Regions from separate parts of the Micromonospora sp. NPDC048887 genome, predicted to be linked through region 1. Evidence: riboswitches for the same ligand, from Rfam matches in the RefSeq annotation. Region 1 holds a riboswitch; each other region holds the start of a gene.
What was found. A riboswitch is a leader RNA that binds a small molecule or an ion and turns the genes downstream of it on or off. The one in region 1 is predicted to bind cyclic di-AMP.
Positions count from the first base shown of each region.

Region 1 (5,588 bases):
CCGAGCTGATGCGCCGGCACCGCTGGCGCGGACCCAACCTCGCCGCCGCCACCGGCATCTTCGTCGCCACCTGGGTGGTCGCCGCGATGTGGATCCCGGCCGAGTTCTGGGCCGCCCTGCTCGCCGTGGCGTACCTGCTGGTCATCGCCGCCGCGGCGGACGCCGACGTGCGCGGCCGGTCCACCCCGTGGCGGTCCCGGGCGATGGTCTGGCTCGGTGAGGTCTCGTTCGCCTTCTACCTGGTCCACGTGCTGGTCATGGTCACCGTGCTGCGGCTGACCGGGCACTGGGGGACCGGGCTGCCCGGCTGGCGCGGCCCGCTCGCGGTGCTCGGTTTCCTGGTGGTCACGCTCGCGCTGGCCGCCGCGCTGCACCGCTGGGTGGAGGTGCCGATGATGCGCCTGCTCGGCCCGTCCCGCCGGGCCCGCGCGGCGTCGCGCGCACCGGCCGTGCCGGCTCCGCGCGGGCCCGCCGCCACCCCGGCCGCCGACGGCGGCGCGACGTCCGGGACCGGTCCGGCCGAGGGCGTCGAGTACGCCGGGCGGCGTCGCCCGGACTGACACGCGCACACGTCGGCCGGTTGATCCGCGACACGCCGTGCGGCGGTGCGTTGGTGGGGGATCGGCGGTAATTTGTACCCGTGCTTCCGATCGCGCTCACCTGCCCCGTGTGGTGGGTGGCGCGCTGGGCCGCCCGGATGTTCGCCAGTCTCGCCGTGGTCGTCGCCTGCTCGTTCGGCGCCGCCGCGCTGCCGTCCGGTGTCGCCGCCGCTCCGGCTCCGGCGGTCGCCGTCCCGGCGTACCCGGCCGTGGGCGCCTCGGCTGCCGCACGGCCGGAGGCCGACCGCGTGGCCGAGTGGCACGCCCGTCCCGCCGGTGGCCCGGCACCCGCCGCCCGGGTGGCGGTCCCGGGTGACCCGCAGCCGGTCCCGGCCGGCCGGACCGCCGCGCCGGCCGGCCCGCGGGCACCGCCCGCCCGCTGATCCACCCACGGGCCGCGCCCGTTCACCGCACCCACCGCACGTCATCCCCGCACCCGCCACGGCGGCCCAACGGCGCCCGGCGAGGTCGTGCGGGTCCTCCCGCCAGGTCCTTCCCGTGAGGTGCCGACCATGTCGCAGACCGCTCTGTACCACTTCCTCACCTCCGTGCCCGAGGCCGCCGCCATCTGGTCCTTCCTGCTGCTGCTCGCCCTCGGCCTGCTCGCCGCGCTCGTGGCCCGGCCCGACCGCGACGCCGCGCCGGAGGCCGCCGCCGAACCGGCCGACGCCGCCCGCCGCGACGACCTGATCCGGTACGCCGAGGAGGTGGCGGTGGCCGCCGCCGGGGCCGCCCAGACCGCCCGGCGCCGCCGGGAGCAGTGGCTGGCCGCGCAGGACGAGGCGGACCGGGCGTGGACCGCGTACGACGAGGCGGACGCCGCCGCCCGACGCCTGGCCGGCACCGCCGCGCTGGCCGCCCCGCGCACACCCCGAACCCCCGCGGAGTACGCGACCCGGGAGCGCTGGCTGCGCCACGCCGCCATGACGGCGCACTGGCGGGGCGACCTGAGCGCCCGCCAGCTCGCCGACGTGCTGGCCCGCCGCAACGGCTGGGATCCGCGCCGGCACCCGGCCGACCAGGAGATCGTGCTGGCCCGCATCGTCCGGGACGGGCGCCGGGCCGGGTGGGAGAGCGCCGCCGCGCGGGAGCGGCAGTCCTGGCGGGACGCGGAACTGGCCGCCGAGGCCGCCCGTACGCTCGCCGCCGAGGCGTACGCGGCCACCGCGGCGCTGTGGCCCGCCCCGGCGTACCGGAGCGCCGCGACGAACCCGCTGCCGGTGCCCGCGCCGGTGCGGCGTGCCAGGTGGCGTCCGGCCCGGGTGGGCTGAGACGGGCGTCTCGACCGAATCGTTACCCGCGATGTTTGCGGGCCCGGGGACCCGGGCCGTCGAATCGGGCGCCGGGCGCAGAACGGGCCATCGAGTCACGCGACTGCGGGCCGGCTGCTCGCAGTCTGTCCGCTTTCCGCCGCCGGGTGACGTGAAAACCGCTTGTCCCATCGAGTGAAGTCAGTAACCGGCTGTTCCGAAATCCGTTACCGCAGATCACGTTTACGCAGGTCGGGACGTTTGGCAGGGGGCAATACCGGCCGGTAGTGTCGGCGCGTCGATGCGGTAACCGATCGCCGACGGCGACGCCGCACCGACCCGCCTAATCGTGTCTCACGAACCGGGGACCCATAAGCAACATCGGGGTGAATCCGCGGGCCCACGGCCCGTGGTAGGGCGTACTTCCCGCCCGAATCCGTCAGCTAACCCGGTCGGCGGTCACGGAAGGAGTACCGACCTCGTGCCCACCCCCCGATCGTCCCCCCGCCTCCACGGCAACGCGGTGCCCGCGCTCGCCTGACGCGCGACCGCAACCGCCCCCCTGGGCGCCCGGCGTCACGGGCGTTCCCGATCCCCCGGCCATCCGGCCCCGCCAGCACGCGTGAGTTCCTCCGCGTGCCGGGCCGGCGTGCGCCGCTCACGCCCCGTGGAGGATTTCGTGAAGCACCACCTGAAGCGTCAGCTACGACGGATCGTCACCGAACGCCCGTACCAGATCATCGCCGGATCGGCCGCCGCGCTCGTGCTGGCCGCCGGTGCCGGCACCGTCGCCACCGCCGGTGACGACGCGCCGGTCCAGGAGAACACCGCATCGGTCGCCGAACTCGGCGCCGCCCGCCTCGGCGAGCAGCCCGCCAGCCGCGGCGAGGCCCGGATCGCCGTCCCGCAGGCGTCGCCCAGTGCCTCGGCCGCGCCGAGCGCGTCGCCCAGCGCGTCGGCGTCGGCGAAGGCGGCGGCGGACCCGGACACCACGGCGAAGGCGAAGCCGAAGCCGCCGTCGAGCAGGTCGCTCGACTACGACTACCAGGCGCAGATCAACTACTTCTACTGCGGCCCGGCCGCCGTGCGCAACGCGCTCAGCGCCGCCGGCATCGAGCGCAGCCAGGACGCGCTCGCCGGTCCGCTCGGCACCACCGAGATGGGCACCAACTCGGCCGAGGACACCACCCGGGTGCTCAACCAGCAGGTCAAGGGCAACCCGTACCGGACCCGCATGATTCCCGCCGGCTCCGCCAGCCCGGCTCAGATGGACCGGCTCCAGGCCGACGTGGTCGAGGCGATCAGCAACGGCCGCGCGGTCGTGGCGAACGTCGCCGGCACCGTCACCGACACCAACGGCGGCTGGCACTCGTTCCCCGGTGGCCACTACGTCGCGGTGGTGGGCTACAAGAACGACGGCCGGATGGTGCGGATCGCCGACTCGGCCGACCCGTCGCTGCCGTCGTACTGGGTCACCACGATCGACCTGGCGCACTGGATCGCCAGCCGCGGCTACTCCGCCTGACCCGTCCGCAAACCCGAAGGCCGGCACCCCCCGGGGGGTGCCGGCCTTCCCCGTCCCACCACCGCCCTCGTTGATCTTGCACTTTCGGCCCTTCCATAGCGGGGCAACACGGGCATCGGCGGGGCCGCAACTGCAAGATCGACGGGCGGGGGTGAGGGCGGGGCGGGACCGAGGTGGGGTGGGTTCGGTGTCGCGGGGGCGGGGCGGGCGGTGGCAGACTGCGCCAATGGGCGATACGACGGGTGACCGGCATCTGGTTCTCCTGCACGGCATGGGCGCCACCGGTGAGGTGTGGCTGCCCTGGGCGCCGCTGCTGGAGCGCCGCTGGCCCGGCCGCTGGCTCGCCAGCGATCTGGCCGGTCACGGCTGGTCGCCGCCGCTGCACGGCTACTCGTTCGAGGCCCTGGCCCAACGCGTGGCCGACGGGCTCGGCCCGGTCCGGCTCGGCCCCGACGACCGGCTCGTGCTGCTGGGGCACTCGCTCGGCGGGGTGGTGGCGCTGGCGCTCGCCGCCCGGCAGCGGGGTCTTCCGATCGACGCGGTGGTGGGCCTCGGCATCAAGGCGGTCTGGTCCCCGGCCGAGCTGGCGAAGTCGGCGGAGCTGGCCGCCCGGCCGGTCACCTGGTTCGCCACCCGCGACGAGGCGGCCCGGCGCTACCTGCGGGTATCAGGGCTGGCCGGACTGTTCGCCCCGGACCATCCCGTGGTGGAGGCGGGGCTGCGGCGGGAGGACGGCCGCTGGCGGCTCGCCATGGACCCGGCCGCGTTCGCGGTCGGGGAGCCCCGGCTGCCGGCGCTGCTGGCCGCCACCGACGTGCCGGTGCTGCTGGCCCGGGGCGAGCTGGACCCGATGGTGACCGACGCGCAGCTCAAGGAACTGGGCGTGCCGGTTGCCACGCTGCCGGGGCTGGGCCACAACGCGCACGTCGAGGACCCGGCGGCGGTGCTCGCCCTGCTCGACCCGTACCTCTGACCTGGCCTACACCACGGCGCGCGGCGCCGGGACCGCCCAGCCGGGTTCCAGCTCCCGGCGGGCGGCGGCGAGGAACGCCTCGGCGTAGGCGTCGGCGGGGAAGTCGCCCAGGTAGCGCGTCCGCGCGGCCCAGCGCTGCGCGGCCTTCGGGTCGGCGTCGAGCAGGTCGGTGAGCACCTCGTCCACGTTCGACATGTCCCGCCGCAGCACGTAGCCGGACGCCGCGAGCGGGAACCGCTCGACGAAGTGCTCGCCGTCGGCGCCGGTGTCGGTGACCGCGTACGGCTTGCCGGAGTAGAGCCAGTCGGAGATGACCCCGGAGACGTCGGAGACCAGCGCGTCGGCGCGGTTGACGCACTCGGTCAGCGTCAGCTCGCGGGCCGCTGCGGCACCCCACAGGTGCGGCCGGCCGGTCTTCGCCCGGTCGGCGGCGAGCAGTTCGGTGAGCCGGGCGAGCTGACGGGCCGAGGCCGGGTTCTTGCCGGTGTACGGGTGGGCGCGCAGGATCACCGCCACCTCGCGGTCGATCAGCCGGCGGATCAACGTCTCGGCCACCGGCAGCGAGCAGTAGTTGGCGTCGGCGTGGTGCCCGGTCCAGGTCGGGGTGTAGAGCACAGTGGGGTGCGCCGACGGGGTGACCGGCTCCCGGCGTACCTCGATCGCCTCGACCTGGGGACGGCCGACCACGACGAACTTGTCGGCGGGGATCTCCACGCCGGCGCGGGCGTACCTGTCGACAGCCGCCTGCCCGGCCACGAAGATCTTGTCGAAGATGGCCGAGACCGGGTTGGCGCTGGGGGCCTTGTCGCTGTCGCCGTGGTGCAGCTGCACGTGGGTGAGCTGGTTGAACCGGATCAGGTGGGCGTTCTTCGCGCCGTGGTTGACGTAGAACGCCACGCGCAGGCTCGGCACCAGCGCCTCGTCCAGCGCCTTCAGCGTGGGGCAGAGGACCACCGGGGCGCGGGTGGCGGCGGCCACCGCGGGCAGGAGCTCCGGCTCGCGCAGCACCACCACGAACGGGCGCCCGATCCGTTCCAGGTACGGCAGCCACATGGTGACCTGATATTCCGAGCCGGGCGGCGCGGAGAAGTGCAGCACGAACTCGGGCTGGTGGCGGCGCAGCGCCCGGCCGACCGGGCCACCGCCGGCGGGCGGCCGGAACCGCCGCCGGGCGAGGTCCAGCGCGACCGCCCCGCACCCGGCACCCACCAGCAGTGCGGCGGCCAGCGCCGTCCAGGCCG
Region 1 is NZ_JBEZGA010000004.1:81,573-87,160, forward strand. It holds gene AB0C17_RS08115 (acyltransferase) at 1-560, shown strand, start outside; gene AB0C17_RS08120 (hypothetical protein) at 641-982, shown strand; gene AB0C17_RS08125 (hypothetical protein) at 1,112-1,870, shown strand; cyclic di-AMP (ydaO/yuaA leader) riboswitch at 2,180-2,322, shown strand; gene AB0C17_RS08130 (C39 family peptidase) at 2,517-3,374, shown strand; gene AB0C17_RS08135 (alpha/beta hydrolase) at 3,601-4,347, shown strand; gene AB0C17_RS08140 (CDP-glycerol glycerophosphotransferase family protein) at 4,354-5,588, opposite strand, start outside.

Region 2 (5,588 bases), on a different contig from region 1:
CCGGTTCGGCCCCGCGCGGATCGAGCCACACCCGCACCTGCGGCGGGGCGGCGCCGGGCTGGGCCACCGGGTCGCGCCGGGTCAGCATCGCCGCCTCGACAGTGAACTCGAACAGCCGCCAGTCGCCCTGTGGCGCCGCGCGGGCGATCCGGGCCAGCCGCGTCACCGTGGCCGGGTCGGTCACCTGCCGCGCGCGCCCCGCGATGTACGCCTCGTCGTCGCTCTCCTCCGGCGGGAACGAGTGCAGCGCATAACGGCCGTCGCGTTCGAGGTCGCGGCGCTTCGGCGAGTCGACGACGAAGCACCAGAGCCCGTCGGCGGTGATCACCGGGGAGACCGGGTGGACCCGGGGGCCGCCGTCGGCGCGGACCGTGGCGAGGTAGCCGAAGCCCGGCCCATACTGCTGCATCAGGAGGCGGATCTCGTCGGCGAGGCGGGGCTCGTCGACGGCGAATTCGGACCAGGAAGCCATGTGGACACTCTATCGAACACGTGTACGAAGATGTAGTGCGACACGCAGGTCACCCATACCGGTCGCTATGGTGTTCGGATGCTGCTCTCCGACCGCGACCTGGTCTCCGAGATCAAGGCCGGCACGCTCGCGCTGGAGCCCTTCGAGCCGACGCTGGTGCAGCCGTCGAGCATCGACGTACGCCTGGACCGGCTGTTCCGGGTCTTCAACAACCATCTCTACACACACATCGACCCGTCGAAGCAGCAGGACGACCTGACCTCGATGGTCGAGGTGCCGGAGGGACAGCCGTTCGTGCTGCACCCGGGCGAGTTCGTGCTCGCCTCCACGCTTGAGGTGATCTCGCTGGGCGACCAGCTCGCCGGGAGGCTGGAGGGCAAGTCGAGCCTGGGGCGGCTGGGGCTGCTGACCCACTCGACGGCCGGATTCATCGACCCGGGCTTCTCCGGCCACGTCACGCTGGAGCTGTCGAACGTGGCGAACCTGCCGATCACGCTCTGGCCGGGCATGAAGATCGGCCAGCTCTGCATCTTCCGGCTCTCCTCGCCGGCCGAGCACCCGTACGGCTCGGCCGTCTACGGCTCGCGTTACCAGGGGCAGCGCGGCCCGACGCCGAGCCGGTCCTGGCAGAGCTGGCGCACCTGGCCGACGCGCTGACGGACGCCCGCAGTTGTTAAGAAGGGCCCCCTCCTCTACCGGAGGCGTTAAGAGGGGGCCCTTCCTTACACCCGGCCGTAGCTGTTGATGTCGCCGTCGTCGACCCGCTTCATCGTGATGGGCTTGCCCGACTGGGAGGCGTGCACCACCCAGCCGTCGCCCACGTACATCGCCACGTGGTGCAGGTCGCCGTAGTAGAAGACGAGATCACCGGCACGCAGCTCGGCACGGCTGACCCGCTTCGTCACGCCGTGCTGCTGGCGTGCGTTGTGCGGCAGCGACACGCCGCCCTTGGCCCACGCCGCCAGGGTCAGGCCCGAGCAGTCGAAGTGGTCCGGCCCGGCCGCGCCCCAGACGTAGATCTTGCCGATCTGGGCGCAGGCGAACTTGACCGCCGCACCGGCCGCGCCACCGGGGTAGCCGGCCGGGCAGGGCGCCGGGCGCAGCGGGCCGCCGCCGCCCTTGCCGTACACCTTGAGCCGCAGCTTCTGCAGCCGGGCGATCTCGGCGTCGATCTGCTTCTTCTTCGCCGCGAGCTGGGCCTCGGTGCGCGCCAGCCCGGCGATCATCTCGTCCAGCGGCTTCTTCTTCGCCGCCAGTTCGTCGCGCAGCGCGGCGACGGAGCGCACCTGCTCGTGCTGGCGGTGCGCGAAGCGGTCGAGCAGTTCCAGGCCGTTGACCAGGTCACCCGGCGAGCGGCTGCCCAGCAGCGCGTTGACGGTGGAGAGGTTGTCGCCCTTGTAGGCGTCGGCGGCGAGCCCGCCGACCTGGCCGAGCGCGGCGTCCACCCGGGCCTGGAGGGGTGCGATCTGCCGGCCGAGCGCGTCGGCCTGCTCGCGCCGCGCGGCGAGCTGTTCGCGTACGGCGTTGACCTGTTCGATGACCGGTTCGAGCTTGTTCCAGTCGCGGTCGATCTGGGCCTCGATCTCGGCGACCGAGGGTTCGGCGTGTGCCGCGGTGGCGCCACCGGTCAGGACGACAGCGGTGCCGACCAGGGCGGCGAGGGCGGTGGTGAAGCGGGACCAGCGGGTACGCGGCACAGCCGTGGACCGGTCGACAGACCGGCTCGACGACGGCCGCGGGGCATGGAGTGCCACCGGCGTCCGTACTCCTTCTTCAGTTCCGCCTACCGGGTTAGCTGACGGATTCGGGCGGGAAGGGAGCCGCCCTACCGCATCGCTGCGGATTCACCCCAGGTACCTGGTTCCCCGGCTCGCCCACTGGCGACTCGGCGGTGCCGGTCCGTCACCGACCGGGTTGGACGGTGAGACGTACGGCCGACGATTCACCAGAGTAGGGACCACCGTTATCGATCCGCAACTTCCAGCGACGTGACACTCCGTACGCGATCCGGCGGCGAACCACTGACGGAGGTGAAATTTTCTTTCACGGCTGATTACTTACTGGAAAGGTATTGACCATCACGGGTGTGCGGAGTGAGGGTGGAGACGCAGTGACCCCCATCCCTGTCCAGGAGGTTCGATGCACCTCTCCGCCCCGCCGTCGGGCAGACGGATACTGCTCGCCGCCGCCGTGGCCACCGCCACCGCGCTGGCGACGACCGGCCCGGTGACCGCCGCGCCGGACACGTCCCCGCCCGCGAGCGACAGGCAACAACAATACGCCGCCGCGGCCGCCGAGTACGGCGTCCCGCAGAACGTGCTGCTCGGTGTCTCCTACCTGGAGTCCCGCTGGGACACCCACACCGGGCAGCCGAGCACCAGCGGCGGCTACGGCCCGATGCACCTGACCGACGCCGCGCACATCCTGGCCATGCCGGGCAGCGCCCACGTGGACGAGGACGAGGACCCGCGCGGCGACGACTCCCGTCCGCTGAAGCTCGACCCGGCCACGGCCGCCACGCCGGAGCGGGAGGCCCCGCTGCCGCCCGCCTCGCTCCAGACACTCGACGCCGCCGCCGCGCTCACCGGGCTCGACGCCGGGACGCTGCGGACCGACCCGGCCGCGAACATCCGCGGTGGCGCGGCGCTGCTGGCGTCGTACCAGAAGGCTCTGGGCGGGCCGGTCGGCGCCGGCACCGACCCGGCGGCCTGGTACGGCGCGGTGGCCCGGTACTCCGGCGCGGACACCACCGACGGCGCGGCGGCCTTCGCCGACGAGGTGTACGACCAGCTCGGCCAGGGCGCCAGCCGGACCACCGACGACGGCCAGCGGGTCACGCTCGCCGCCACCGCCGCGACGCCGGACCGCTCCCGGCTGGCCCGGCTCGGTTTGCGTAACGCCGAGCGGCCGGACGGGCTGGAGTGCCCGGTGCGGCTGGCCTGTGAGTGGATCCCCGCGCCGTACGAGCAGCTCAGCGACGACCCGGGTGACTACGGCAACCACGATCTTGGCGACCGGCCGAAGCAGCAGAAGATCGAGTACATCGTCATCCACGACACCGAGGGCTACTTCGGCCCGAGCGTCGACCTGGTGAAGCGGGCCGACTACCTGGGCTGGCACTACACGCTGCGCTCGGTGGACGGCTACATCGCCCAGCACATCAAGACCAAGGACGTCGGCTGGCACGCCGGCAACTGGTACGTCAACGCGAAGTCCATCGGCCTGGAGCACGAGGGCTTCGCCGGTCAGGGCACCTGGTACACCGAGGCGATGTACCGCACCTCCGCCAAGCTGGTGCGCCACCTGGCGCTGAAGCTCGGCATCCCGATGGACCGGCAGCACATCATCGGCCACGACAACGTGCCCGGCATCAACGCCGGCGCGGTGGGCGGCATGCACTGGGACCCGGGACCGTACTGGGACTGGTCGCACTACTTCGACCTGATGAAGGCGCCGTTCCGCACCACCGGCACCGCGCGGACCGGCCTGGTCACCATCGACCCGGACTTCGCCACCAACCGGCCGGCGTTCACCGGCTGCAACCAGCAGCCGCCGGGCGTCCCGACGCCCAGGCCGCCGGCCGAGCCGTGCCCGTCGCGCGGCTCCTCGGCGGTGATCCTGCGGACCGCGCCGAGCCTGGACGCCCCGCTCGTCAACGACCTCGGGCTGCGCCCGGACGGCACGCCGGACACGATGTACATCTCCGACCACGGCGCCCGCGCCTCGGCCGGTCAGACGTACGCGCTCGCCGGCCGGCAGGGTGACTGGACGGCGATCTGGTATCTCGGCCAGAAGGCGTGGTTCCTCAACCCGGCCTCCGCGCCGACCGCGAAGTGGGCCACCGGCTTCGTGGTGACCCCGCGGCCCGGCAAGGCCACCATCCCGGTGTACGGGCGGGCCTACCCGGAGCAGGCCGCCTACCCGGACACCATCCCGTACCAGACCATCTCGCCGCTTCAGTACACGTTCGCCGCCGGCCAGCGGTACGCGGTCGGCGGGGTGCTGCCCGGCGAGTACTACCGGGCCGTCTCGTTCGACGGTTCGGCCCCGGGTGACCGGACCGTGGTACGCGGCGAGAACCGCTACGTGCAGGTCCAGTTCGGCCACCGGATCATGTTCGTGAACCTGGACGACGTGCTGATCCTGCCGTCCCCGGTCGGTGCGCCGCGCTGACCTGTCACCGCACGGCGAGAGGCCCCCGGTCCGTGACGGACCGGGGGCCTCTCGGTGGTACGGGGTACGGTCAGGCGACCCGGACGAAGCCGGCGATCGGCATCGTGCTGATGCTCGACACCTGGACCGGTTTACCGGTACGTGGCGCGTGCACCATCACGCCGTTGCCGAGGTAGAGCCCGACGTGGTGCAGATCGGAGCCGAAGAACACCAGGTCACCCGGTCTCGCCTCGGAGCGGGACACCTTGCGGCCCTCGTTCCACTGCGCGCCGGTGAAGTGGGTGAGCGAGATGCCCGCCGCCTTGTACGCGTACTGGGTCAGGCCGGAGCAGTCGAACGAGTTAGGGCCGGTGGCACCCCACACGTACGGGTCGCCGACCTGGGCGCACGCCGTCTTGATCGCGGTCCGCGCGGCGCTGCTCACCACACCGTCGACGGCGGGGCAGCCCGCCGGGCGGATCGAGGTGACCGGCAGCATGGCGGTCAGCCGCTTGATCTCCGCGTCGATCTGCTTCTTCTTCGCCGCGAGATCGTTCTGCTGCTTGATCTCCAGCGCGATCAGCGCGTCGAGCTTCTCCTTCTGCTTGTTGTACTCGTCACGCACCTTGAGCACACCGGCGATCTGGCGGCGCTGGTCCTCGGCGATCCGGTCCAGCATGACCAGCTGCTCGGCCAGCGCGCCCGGCTTGGAGTTCACCAGCAACGCGCCCAGCTCCTGCGACGGGCCCTGGATGTAGTAGCGGGCCGCGATGTCGCCGACCTTGTTCATGGCGAGCGTGGAGGCCAGCTCCAGCGGCACCATCTTGTCCTTCAGCGCCTTGGACTTCTTCTGGTTGGCGCGCAGCTGCGAGCGGACCTTGTTGAACTGCTCGATGGTGGGTTCGAGCTGCTGCCACTGCTTGTCGATCTGCGCGTCGATCTCGTCCACCGACGGCGCCGCGTG
Region 2 is NZ_JBEZGA010000005.1:317,432-323,019, forward strand. It holds gene AB0C17_RS11365 (pyridoxamine 5'-phosphate oxidase family protein) at 1-472, opposite strand, end outside; gene dcd (dCTP deaminase) at 551-1,129, shown strand; gene AB0C17_RS11375 (NlpC/P60 family protein) at 1,195-2,226, opposite strand; cyclic di-AMP (ydaO/yuaA leader) riboswitch at 2,238-2,373, opposite strand; gene AB0C17_RS11380 (peptidoglycan recognition family protein) at 2,612-4,645, shown strand; gene AB0C17_RS11385 (NlpC/P60 family protein) at 4,716-5,588, opposite strand, start outside.
Region 2: linked by a shared signal. The riboswitch ahead of AB0C17_RS11375 (NlpC/P60 family protein) and the one ahead of AB0C17_RS08130 (C39 family peptidase) in region 1 are both predicted to bind cyclic di-AMP.

Region 3 (5,588 bases), on a different contig from region 1:
ACCGAGATCTACTACGCCACCGGCGAGAACCGGACCACCATCGAGAACTCGCCGCACCTGGAGGCGTTCCGCGCCAAGGGCTACGAGGTGCTGATCCTCACCGACCCGGTGGACGAGGTGTGGGTCGAGCGGGTCGGCGCGTACGACGGCAAGACGCTGCGCTCGGTCGCCAAGGGCCAGGTGGACCTGGAGACCGAGGAGGAGAAGGAGAAGGCCGAGGCGGAACGGCAGGAGTACGCCGACCTGCTCACCTTCCTCGGCGGCGCGCTCGCCGACAGCGTCAAGGAGGTGCGCCTGTCCACCCGGCTGACCACCTCACCGGCCTGCGTCGTGGGCGACGCGCACGACATGACGCCGACGCTGGAGAAGATGTACCGGGCCATGGGCCAGGAGGTGCCCCAGGTCAAGCGGATCCTGGAGCTGAACCCGGCCCACCCGCTGGTCACCGGGCTGCGCAAGGCGCACGGGGAGGGCGGCGACCCGGCCGCGCTGACCGAGACCGCCGAGCTGCTGTACGGCATGGCGCTGCTGGCCGAGGGCGGCGAGCTGGCCGACCCGGCCCGGTTCACCCGGATCCTGGCCGACCGCCTGGCCCGCGGCCTGTAGCGGTGAGGCGGGGCCCCTTCTCGTCGCGCGGGCGACAAGAAGGGGCCCCGCCTCACAACTGGCCGGGGAAGAACCCGTGCCGGGCCAGCGGCTCGACGATCTGGTGCTCCTCGTACGACAGGTGCGACAGCAGCGTGTCGGTGAGCAGGTCCACCGCCTCCTGGAGCTGGGTGAAGTCGCCGGGCCGGCGGACCAGCTCCACGAGCGCGCGGTCGACGCTCTCCACCACGCCGTGGATCACCACGTGTTCCTCCTCGAGGCGGTCCAGCACGGCGGCCAGCCCGGTCTCGGAGCGGCGCAGGTGCGGGAAGATCGAGGCGTCCTCAAGCCCGTGGTGCTGGGTGACCATGGTGCAGTACGCCGCGCAGTACGCCCCGAGCGTCCAGTTGTTCTGCCGCATGGTCATCTCGTTCAGCGCGGCCCGCGCCCGGCCCGGCGAGACAGTGCCCCGCTTGACCTGTTCCAGCAGGTCGCGCACCTGGGCCAGCTCCTGGCGCAGGTGGTCGTGCACGTCCACCAGGTGCTGCCCAGCGGCCTGTCCCCGGGGCGGGTAGACGTGCCCGGCCGGCGGCGGCGGGGCGCTCGGGCGAGTGGACTCGTCCCAGGGGCGGCGCGCGCTCAGGCGTACCCCCGGGTCCGGGGTGGGCGTGACCCCGAGCGTGCTGGGCGCGCCGGCGGCCTGTTGCCCGGTGGCCGCGCGGGGCTCGGGCGGGGTGCGCTCGGCGGCGACCAGCTCGCGCACGGCGGGCGCGACCTCCTGGCCGAAGATCTGGATCGCGCGCGGCTCGTCGCTGCCGAGGATGAACGTGGTGATGCCGTGCTCCAGCGTGAGCCCGGCCAGTTCCTCGACCCACTGTTCCGGCGGCCCGGCCAGGAAACCGGCCGACGAGCGGGCGAACGTGCCTGTCACGTTGAGCATGCGGCGGATCGCGGCCGGGTCGCGTCCGGCGGCCCGGGCGCCCTCGTCCACCAGCGCGTTCAGGGCGGGCAACTCGTCGGGACCCTTCGGCAGGTACGACAGCGACGGCAGCCAGCCGTCCGCGGCGCGGCCCACCAGGCGCAGCATGCGCGGCTTGTACGCGCCGACCCAGATGCCCACCGGGTGGGCGGGCGCCGGGCCGCGCTTGGCGCCGACCACCCGGTAGTGCTCGCCGTCGAGACGGATCATGCCGCGGTGGTCGGTGTCCCAGACCTCGCGGATCACCCGGATCGCCTCGTCGAGGGCGTCGACGGCCGCGCCGGGGGACAGGCGCCGCCCGCCCGTTGCCTCGATCGCGTCCCAGAAGGCGCCCGCCCCGAGCCCCAGCTCGACCCGGCCGCCGGTGAGCAGGTCCAGGCTGGCGACGCTGCGCGCCAGCACCACCGGCTGGCGCAACGGCAGGTTGAGGACGTTTCCGGCCAGGCGGACGCGTTCGGTGGCGGCGGCCACGTAGGACATCAGCGTCCAGGTGTCCAGGAAACCCGGCTGGTACGGGTGGTCCTGGAAGGTGACCAGGTCCAGTCCGACCTGCTCGCAGAGCCGGGCCAGCGCCACCACCTGGTCCGGCTGCGCGGCGGCGGGGGTGAGGAAGCCGCCGAAGGTCAGCTCGTGTCCGTGATCGGTCATCCGTCCCGCCTCCCGTGATCTTGCCCAGCCCTGCCACGGTAGCGCCCGGTCGCCCGGCCGGGTGAAGGGCATCACAAGAAGTGGACGATCGGCGCAAAGCGCTCCTAGCGTCGGTTTCGTTCGCAGTAGCGGACACCGCGGGCCGGAAACGCCAAATCCCGCCGCCGGCCGCGGTCACCGAACCTCGTGCGGGAGCGGGGGAACCACACGTTCCACGGTGCATCGTCACCTCGGGGTGAAGCCGCCACCGGCGGCCGGGCTCCTCGGCCCGAACCCGACAGCTCACCTCGTCGGCGTGGAGGAATCCACATGGCAACCGAATACTCAGCCCGAAGCCGCCGTACCGCTCTCGGAGCGGTGATGGCCGGCGCCGCCCTCGGCGCCGCGACCCTGTTCGGCTCGGCCGCTCCGGCCAGCGCGGGCGTCAACTGGGACGCCGTCGCACGCTGCGAGTCGGGCGGCAACTGGAAGATCAACACCGGCAACGGCTACTACGGCGGGCTCCAGTTCTCCCGTGCCACCTGGAACGGCTACGGCGGCCAGAAGTACGCCGCCCGCGCCGACCTGGCCAGCCGGTCCGAGCAGATCGCCGTCGCGGAGACGGTGCTGCGCGGGCAGGGCATCGGCGCCTGGCCGGTCTGCGGCAAGAAGGGCGGCTCGGCGAAGAAGAGTTCCGGGCCGGCTGCGGCCGAGAAGCGGTCAGGCGCGAAGAAGGCCGCGCCGCGGCGACCGGCCACGAAGAGGGCCGCGCCGGAGCGGGCCACCACCCTCGTCGCGCCACAGCCCAGGACCGGCACGGGGACGTACCTGGTCCGGCCGGGGGACACGCTGTCGGAGATCGCCGTGGCGCAGCGCGTGGACGGCGGCTGGCGTGCCCTGCACGAGCGCAACCGCGCGGTGGTGGGCGACGACCCGGGGCTGATCTTCCCCGGTCAGCGGCTGCGTCTGCGCTGACCGGTCTCGCGGACGCCCGGCCGGTTCACCCCGGCCGGGCGTCCGCGCCCGCGCGACACGCGTCCCGCCGGTCCGCGACACGCCGCGTTGCCGGTGTCCGGCCTGCTCGCGGCACCGGGACGCGGCCCGCGAGGGCCGGTAGGCGCGATTCGTCGGGGGCGGTTGCTAGGGTCACGGTCCTCGGCCAAGACGTGAAGAAAGCGCTGATATGACCAACGACCCGTTCTCGGCGGCGGCGAGCATCGACGAGCTGCTGACCCGTACGCAGCAGGCGCTCACCGCGATGCGCTCCCGGGCCTCGGCGCACGCCGACGGCGAGGCGGCCGACCTGCTGCGCGCCGAGGGCACGGCCGCCGGCGGCCGGGTCCGCGCCGTCGCCGTCCAGGGTGGCCGGCTGGATTCCGTGACGATCGACCCGGAGCTGGCCGGCGAGCCGCTGGACGTCCTCTGCGGGCACCTCGTCGCCGCCGCCAATGCCGCGCTGTCCGAACTGGACGCCCAGGTCAGCGCATCCGCGCGGGCCGACGCCGACGCGCTCGCCGCCCGGCTGGGCAGCATGGGCGACCAGGCCGAGCTGTTCGGCCGCGCGATGCACGAGGCGGCTGCGCGGATCCACCGCGACCGCGGCACCGCGTCCCAGGGCGCCCGCCCGGCCTGACGAACCGGGTGCCCACCCGGACGACGCGGCGAAGCGCCCGGCTCGACGCGACGCCGTCCGGCAAGCCGCGATGCCGTCCGGCCAGGCGCCGTGAGGGGCCCGGCCGGGCATGACGAGGCGGCCGGCCGTCGGGAGGACGACGACCGGCCGCGCTACGCCACGGTCAGCTCAGGGTGACCGCGGTGTCGTCGACGACGAAGGACGTCTGCAACGAGCTGTCCTCCACGCCGCTGAACGAGATGGTCGCCGTGGTGCCGGCCAGCGACGAGATGTCGAAGGACCGCTGCACGTAGCCGGTGGCCTTGTTCAGGTTGGAGTAGGTGGCCAGCGTGGTGCTGCCCGCCTTGACGGTGAGCTTGTCGTACGCGGTGCTGGTGGTCGACTCCGCGCTGTCGATGTGCAGCCAGAAGCTCAACGTCGCGCGGCATCCGGCCGGGATCGTCACCGACTGACTGAGCGTGTCGGTGTGCGACGAGCCGTACCCGTCCAGCCACGCCTTGTACGAGCCGCCGTGCGCGGCCTGGCCGCTGTCGGTGGTGATGACGCCGGACGAGGCGCTCCAGCTCACGTTGCCCGACTCGAAGCCCGGGTTGGCGAGCTTGTTGCCGGAGCAGCCGCCCGACGGCGGGGTGGTCGTGGTGCTCGGGGTGGGCGTCGGGCTGCCGCCGGAGCAGGTCGGGTCACCGGACTGGGCGGGCACGCTCACCGCGTCCCAGGCCGCCTTGACCGTGTTGAACTCCGTGCAGCTGCCCGGGTAGAGGTTCTTCGCCGCCTGCAGCGTCCAGGTGCGGTACTTCAGGTACGACGAGGACGAGGTCTTCAGGAGCATGCCGTTGTACATGATCTTGATGGCCTTCTGGATGCCCAGGCCGGTCACACTGCTGCCGTTGCAGGTCGAGCTGGACGGCTGCCCGTTCGTCGGGCTGCTGCCGTTCGCCAGCAGGTAGAACCAGTGGTTGCCCGGCCCGGCCGCGGCGTGCACCTCGGTCGACGGGATGCTGCTGGAGTAGCAGTTCGGGTCGCCGAGCGCCGACGGGTTGTACATGTTGCGGATCGGGCCGGAGCCGACCAGGTTGATCTTCTCGCCGACCAGGAAGTCCGGCGCGTCGTAGCTGGACGGCTCGTTGGCGAACCACTCGGTGGCCGCGCCGAACGTGTCCGCCACGAACTCCTGCGTGCCGCCGCCGGAGATGCCGCCCGGGGTGTTGTCGTCGATGCCGTGGCCGATCTCGTGCGCCACCACGTCCAGCGAGCCGATCCACTGGCCGGCGGTGTTCTTGCCGATCTGCACCTGGCTGCCGTCGTAGTAGGCGTTCTGGTCGTTGAGGCCCACCCGGATCGGCCAGTAACCGCCGTTGCCGTTGGCGCCGTTGCGGCCCAGCCACTGGGCGAGCATCTTGTGCTCGGTCTGCGCGGAGAACAACGCGTCCACGCAGCCGGTCTCCTTGTTGGTGCCGGTGCCGTTGCCCCACACGTCGTCGGAGCCGCTGAACGTGGTGTTGTTCGCCGCGTCCTGGCAGCTCAGGTTCGTGACGGTCGGGTCCTTCATGGTGTACGTGGAGCCCGACTGGGTGGTGTTGAGCGTGAGCGGGCTGGGCCCGTTCCAGGTGCCGGTGCCGGTGCCGCGTACGACGTGTTCCTGCTTGCGCAGGACCGCGCCGGTGCGGGCGTCGACGTCGACGGTGAGCCGGCTGGGGCCGTCCGCGCTGGTGCCGCGTACCGTGGTCTCCCAGGCCAGCGCCGGTGCGGCGCCGAGCGTGTAGA
Region 3 is NZ_JBEZGA010000014.1:88,012-93,599, forward strand. It holds gene htpG (molecular chaperone HtpG) at 1-606, shown strand, start outside; gene AB0C17_RS21465 (LLM class flavin-dependent oxidoreductase) at 659-2,212, opposite strand; cyclic di-AMP (ydaO/yuaA leader) riboswitch at 2,378-2,523, shown strand; gene AB0C17_RS21470 (transglycosylase family protein) at 2,522-3,166, shown strand; gene AB0C17_RS21475 (YbaB/EbfC family nucleoid-associated protein) at 3,375-3,824, shown strand; gene AB0C17_RS21480 (M4 family metallopeptidase) at 3,988-5,588, opposite strand, start outside.
Region 3: linked by a shared signal. The riboswitch ahead of AB0C17_RS21470 (transglycosylase family protein) and the one ahead of AB0C17_RS08130 (C39 family peptidase) in region 1 are both predicted to bind cyclic di-AMP.

Region 4 (5,588 bases), on a different contig from region 1:
AACGTGACCGCCGGGCCTGCGGGTGTCTGCCCGTCGCCGGGCGTGCCCTCCGGGTGCACGTGCAGGTACGCCAGGTCGCCCTGCCGCAGTGCCACCAGGTGCCCGTACGCGCCGAGGTAGGGCTGAAGATCGGTGACCGGCCGCCCGTCGCGGCTGACGGAGAGCGTGAGCCGGCTGGTCCGGCCCGGCTCCGGCGTGCCGGTCAGGGTGACCGTGTAGCCGTCGACAGTCGTGCTGGTCGCCGGTGCCGGCAGCGGCCGGGCGGCCAGCTCGCCGGGGACGGTGACGTCCAGGCCGAGGGTGAGCGGCTCCCCGCCGCCCGGGGTGAAGTCGGCGAACGCCCGCCAGACGCCGGGGCCGTCCAACGGCGAGGCGACGCGCCAGGTGCCGTCGCCGTCCATCTCCGGGTGGACGTGCCGGAAGCCGGAGAGGTCCCGCCGGGCGACGATCAGGTGCATGCGCTTGTCGTGGGCCACCTCGTAGCGGGTGACGGGTGCGCCGTCCGGGCCGGTGATCCGGAAGGCGAACTGCCCCGCCGGGGCGGCGGCGGGCTGGAAGGTGTAGCCGCGTTCGGAGACGAGCAGGCCGCCGGGCAGGTGCGCGGAAGCGCCGCCCGCCTGGCTCTCGTCGCCGTGACCGGCGTCGCCGGCCCCGTGGTCGCTGTCGCTGTCGTCGTGGCGGGTCTCGGCGGCCGGGGTGACGGGATCGGCCAGGTTGCCGATCCCGTACGCCGCGCCGAACACCGCCACGAGGCCGAGGGCGAAGCCACTGAGCTTCGTCGCCGTGTTCATTGGTGTCTCCTCGGTTTCCGCGGGTCCGTCGGACCCGTCACGCACCGACGAGGTCGTAGCCGGCCTCGTCGACCGCCGCGCGGACCGCGTCCACGTCCAGCGGGTCCTGACTGGTGACGGTGACCCGGCCGCCGGCCAGGTCGACCTGGACGTCGGTGACGCCCGGAAGCGCGCTCAGCTCGGTGCTCACCGAGTTGACGCAGTGCCCGCAGGTCATGCCGCTCACCTGGTAGGTGCTCTCCATCTCGCCCTCCGATCTTATACCCCCCAGGGGTACGTTCGAGACGTTAGCATACCCCCGAGGGGTACGCTATCCTCGGTTCCATGACCGCGCCGTCCAGCCCGACCCGGGGCTACACCGCCAGCAAGGACCAACTCCTCGCCCGGCTCCGCCGCATCGAGGGTCAGGTCCGTGGCATCGAGAAGATGGTCGAGGACGACCGCTACTGCATCGACGTGCTCACCCAGATCTCGGCCATCCAGGCGGCGCTGGACAAGGTCGGCCTCGGCCTGCTCGACGGCCACGCCCGGCACTGCATGCACGAGGGCGCCGCCGAGGGCCGGGCCGACGAGATGGCGACCGAGATGATGGCCGCCGTCGGCCGCCTGATGAAGCGCGGCTGAGCGGGGACCTCCGGCCCCCGGAACCGGGCACATCGACCCGCGCCGACGCGTCGGGCCGGTCGTACCGTCGAAGTGGCGGGCAGGCCGACCCCGGCGGACCCGCGGCGACGGACGGAGGGCGGCCCGATGATGTGGCAGAGCCCGATGATGGGCTGGATGTGGATCTGGTCCCTGCTGGTGCTCGCGGTGCTGGCGGGGCTCGTCTGGGCGGCCGTGCGGTGGACCGGCCCCCAGTACCTGGGCCCGACGACGGCCCGGCGCATCCTGGACGAGCGGTACGCGCGCGGCGAGATCGACGAGGACGAGTACCGGCGACGCCGGGCCGGTCTGGCCTGATCACGCGAGGCGAGCGTCACCGGTCCCGGTGAGGTCAGGCTGCCTACCATGGCCGGGCGACGACCCGGACGTGGTCGACACGTCCGCGCCGCCCGGGTGACCAGACCGGTCCGGCGGACCAGGCGTCGCCCCGACCGTTGGGAGAGACGCCGTGGGTGCCGACCACACCCGCCCCGCACCCGCCGCGCCGCCGGGCGTACGCCGGCTGCTCGTCGCAGTGGTGGTGCCGCTGTTCGCACTCACCGTGATCGCGGCGCTGGTCCTCTGGCCCCGGCAGGACCGGGAGCCGGTCGGCGGCGCGGACGTCCCCCGCTACCACGGCACGGTGACCCGGGTGGTCACCGAGCCCTGCCCGCCGACCCCGGAGGCCCCGGACGGCGGGGGCGGCCCCTGCGGCACCGTGACGGTGACCGCCGAGCAGGGCCCGGACGCGGGCCGCCAGGTCGAGACGCCGATCCCGGCCGGGCCCGGCGCGCCCCGGGTCGCGGTCGGCGACGAGGTGGTCCTGGTCGAGCTGACCGATCCGGCCGACCCGGCGGTGAAGTCCTACAACATCGCCGAGCACCAGCGCGGCACACCGCTGATCTGGCTGATGGTGCTGTTCGCCGCCGCGATCGTGGCGTTCGGCCGCTGGCGCGGGCTGGCCGCGCTCGCCGGCCTGGCGGCCAGCTTCGCCATCCTGCTCGGCTTCGTGCTGCCAGGCATCGGCGCCGGCCAGCCGCCGCTGCTGGTGGCCATCGTCGGCGCCGCGTTGATCATGTTCGTGGTGCTCTACCTGACCCACGGGATCACCGCGCAGACGTCGGTGGCGGTGCTCGGCACGCTGGGCAGCCTGGTGATCACCGGCGTGCTCGGCCTGCTCGCCACGTCCGCCACCCACCTGACCGGCTTCGGCAGCGAGGACGCCACCACGCTGTCCATGTTCCAGGCCGACGTGGACCTGCACGGCCTGCTGCTGGCCGGCATCATCATCGGCTCGCTGGGCGTGCTGGACGACGTCACAGTCACCCAGGCGGCCACCGTCACCGAACTGGCGCACGCCAACCCCGGGCTGTCCCGGCGGCAGCTCTACCGCGCGGCGACCCGGGTCGGCCGGGCCCACATCGCGTCCACCGTCAACACCATCGTGCTGGCGTACGCGGGCGCCTCGCTGCCGCTGCTGCTCCTGCTGGTCGCCGACTCCCGCCCGGTCAGCGAGATCCTCACCAGCGAGTTCCTCGCCCAGGAGATCGTCCGCAGCGCGGTGGCCACGCTCGGCCTGATCGCCGCCGTACCGCTGACCACCGGCCTGGCCGCGATCGTGACCACCGCCGGACGGCGCCCGCGCGGCGCGGAGCCGGCGCCGCCCGCGCCCCGGCCGCCGGCCGGACGGGACGACGCGCTGGAGGCGCTCGGCGGCGGAAGGAGTACGGAGGCCGCATGGTGAGACTCCGCAGCGTGACCATCGATTTCAAACGCGACGCTGGTCACGGTGCGCCACGGCGAAATCTCGCTATTGGTCGGCTTCCGGACGTAGATCCTCACGAGTGCTGTCGGGTAACCTCGCTGCCGGTCACCGCCGAAGGCGCGCACCGGCGCCAGCGGTGCCGCCGCCCAATCGCCCACGGGCGAGCCGGGGAACCAGGTACATGGGGTGAATCCGCGACAGCGGTAGGGGCCACTTCCGTCCCGAACCCGTCAGCTAACCCGGTCGGCGGCCGACGGAAGGGAACACTGTGACGGCACCCCTGCGCCGCTGGCTGACACCCGTGGTGGCCGTGCTGGCCTCACTGGCCGTGCTGGCCGGGCCGACGCCGGCGACCGCGGCCCCCGCCGCGGCGGCACCCGGCAACCCCTCGGGCCACGAGGAGGACGGCGAACCGCCGCTCATCACCGAGGCGATCGACTCCGCCAACCGGAACTTCCTCCAGGCCAAGGCGAAGCTCGCCAAGTCGCAGGACCGCCAGCGGCGGCTGGCGGCCGAGGTGAAGACGGCACAGGCCGAACTCGACGCGCTCAGCCCGCAGGTCAACCAGCTCGCCGCCCAGTCCTACCGGACCGGCCGGATGGGCGCGATGGCGATGCTGCTGGAGAGCAACTCCCCCGACTCGTTCGTCCGCCGGGTCAACGCCCTGGACGAGCTGAACCTCCTCAACGCGCAGCGCCTGGCCGCCATCAACGCGGTCAAGACCCGCGCCGAGCAGGCCAAGATCGCGATGGACGCCGAGGTCCGCGAGCAGGAGAAGCAGAAGAACGCGATGGAGCGCGAGAAGGTGCAGGCCGAGCGCGCGCTGAAGCTGGTCGGCGGTCTCGGCTTCACCGGCGGACTGGTCTCCGCCACCTCACCGGTCGCCAAGATCGCCCCCGGCCGCACCGCCGACGGCGGGTGGAAGGCCGAGTCGTGCAGCGAGGACGACCCGACCACCTCGGGCTGCGTCACGCCGCGCACGCTGCACGCCTACAAGGAGGTCCGGCGCGCGGGCTTCAAGCGCTTCGTGGGCTGCTACCGGTCCGGCGGGCCGTGGGAGCACCCCAAGGGCAAGGCGTGCGACTGGTCGCTGCAGAACAGCGGCTTCGCACCCTGGCACAACAATGACACCCGCAGGTACGGCAACGAGGTGGCCGCCTTCCTCATCCGCAACGCCGACCGGCTGGGCATCTACTACGTCATCTGGAACCGGCAGATCTGGTTCCCGGCCACCGGCTGGCGCTCCTACAGCGGGCCGTCGAACCACACCGACCACGTCCACATGTCGCTGCTCTGACGCCGGACACCACGAAGAAGGGGCCGCCCTCGGGCGGCCCCTTTCGTCTTCCCGTGGATCAGCTCGCCAGCGCCGGGTCTGCGGGCGCCGCCGGGGCGGGCAGCGGGGCCGGGGCCTGCGCCACGGTCCGCACCTCGCCGCCGGCGAGACGGTACGACATGCCGACCACCGTGCACCGCCCCGCCGCCACCCGCTCGGCCAGCACGGTGGACCGGGCCAGCAGCGTCTCCACGGTCTGCGCGATGTGCACGTCGATGATGCCGTCGAGGTCCTCGACGCCCTGGCGGGCGGCGCGCAGCAGGCTGGGCGAGACCGCGTCCACCACCGCGCCCAGGTGCCCGGCCGGGGCGGCGCCGGTCCGGACCCCCTCGCGGGCGGCCTGGACCGCGCCGCACGAGTCGTGCCCGAGCACCACCACGAGCGGAGTGCCCAGCACGGTGACGGCGTACTCGACGCTGCCGAGCACCTCCGGCCCGGCGGTGTGCCCGGCGGTACGCACCACGAAGAGGTCACCGAGGCCGCGATCGAAGATGATCTCGGCGGCGAGCCGCGAGTCGGAGCAGCCGACGATCACCGCGAACGGGTGCTGGCCGTCGGCGACAGCCGCCCGGTGGCCGGCGTCCTGATTCGGATGCTGGGGGACGCCGGTGACGAACCGGTGATTACCGGCACGCAGTTCGGCAAGTGCCTGCTCCGGGGTCCTCGGCGTCATGTCGCTCACCTCGTCTACCAGGGAACTACCAGGCCGGACGGCCTCGCGACCAACGTTCACACGCCCCTCGGGAGCCGTCAAGATTCGTGATACGCATTTCATACTTTCCCGTCGCCGCCCGCCTCCGGACCGCGCCGATTCGGCAGGTGGCGGCGGTGGCCATAGCATGACCACCATGGCGACCACACCAGTTGAGGACGGGAGCCGCCGTAACTGGACCTTCCTCACCAACCACGGCCACGTGCTGCTGGCTATCGCACGCAACCCCACCGCCCGGCTGCGTGACGTCGCCGACGAGGTGGGCGTGACCGAGCGGGCGGCCCAGGCCATCGTCGCCGACCTGGAGGCCGGGGGTTACCTGCGGCGTACGCGGGTGGGACG
Region 4 is NZ_JBEZGA010000011.1:144,579-150,166, forward strand. It holds gene AB0C17_RS18670 (hypothetical protein) at 1-791, opposite strand, end outside; gene AB0C17_RS18675 (heavy-metal-associated domain-containing protein) at 829-1,035, opposite strand; gene AB0C17_RS18680 (metal-sensitive transcriptional regulator) at 1,116-1,415, shown strand; gene AB0C17_RS18685 (SHOCT domain-containing protein) at 1,572-1,751, shown strand; gene AB0C17_RS18690 (YibE/F family protein) at 1,903-3,177, shown strand; cyclic di-AMP (ydaO/yuaA leader) riboswitch at 3,332-3,463, shown strand; gene AB0C17_RS18695 (hypothetical protein) at 3,467-4,495, shown strand; gene AB0C17_RS18700 (carbonic anhydrase) at 4,554-5,207, opposite strand; gene AB0C17_RS18705 (helix-turn-helix domain-containing protein) at 5,374-5,588, shown strand, end outside.
Region 4: linked by a shared signal. The riboswitch ahead of AB0C17_RS18695 (hypothetical protein) and the one ahead of AB0C17_RS08130 (C39 family peptidase) in region 1 are both predicted to bind cyclic di-AMP.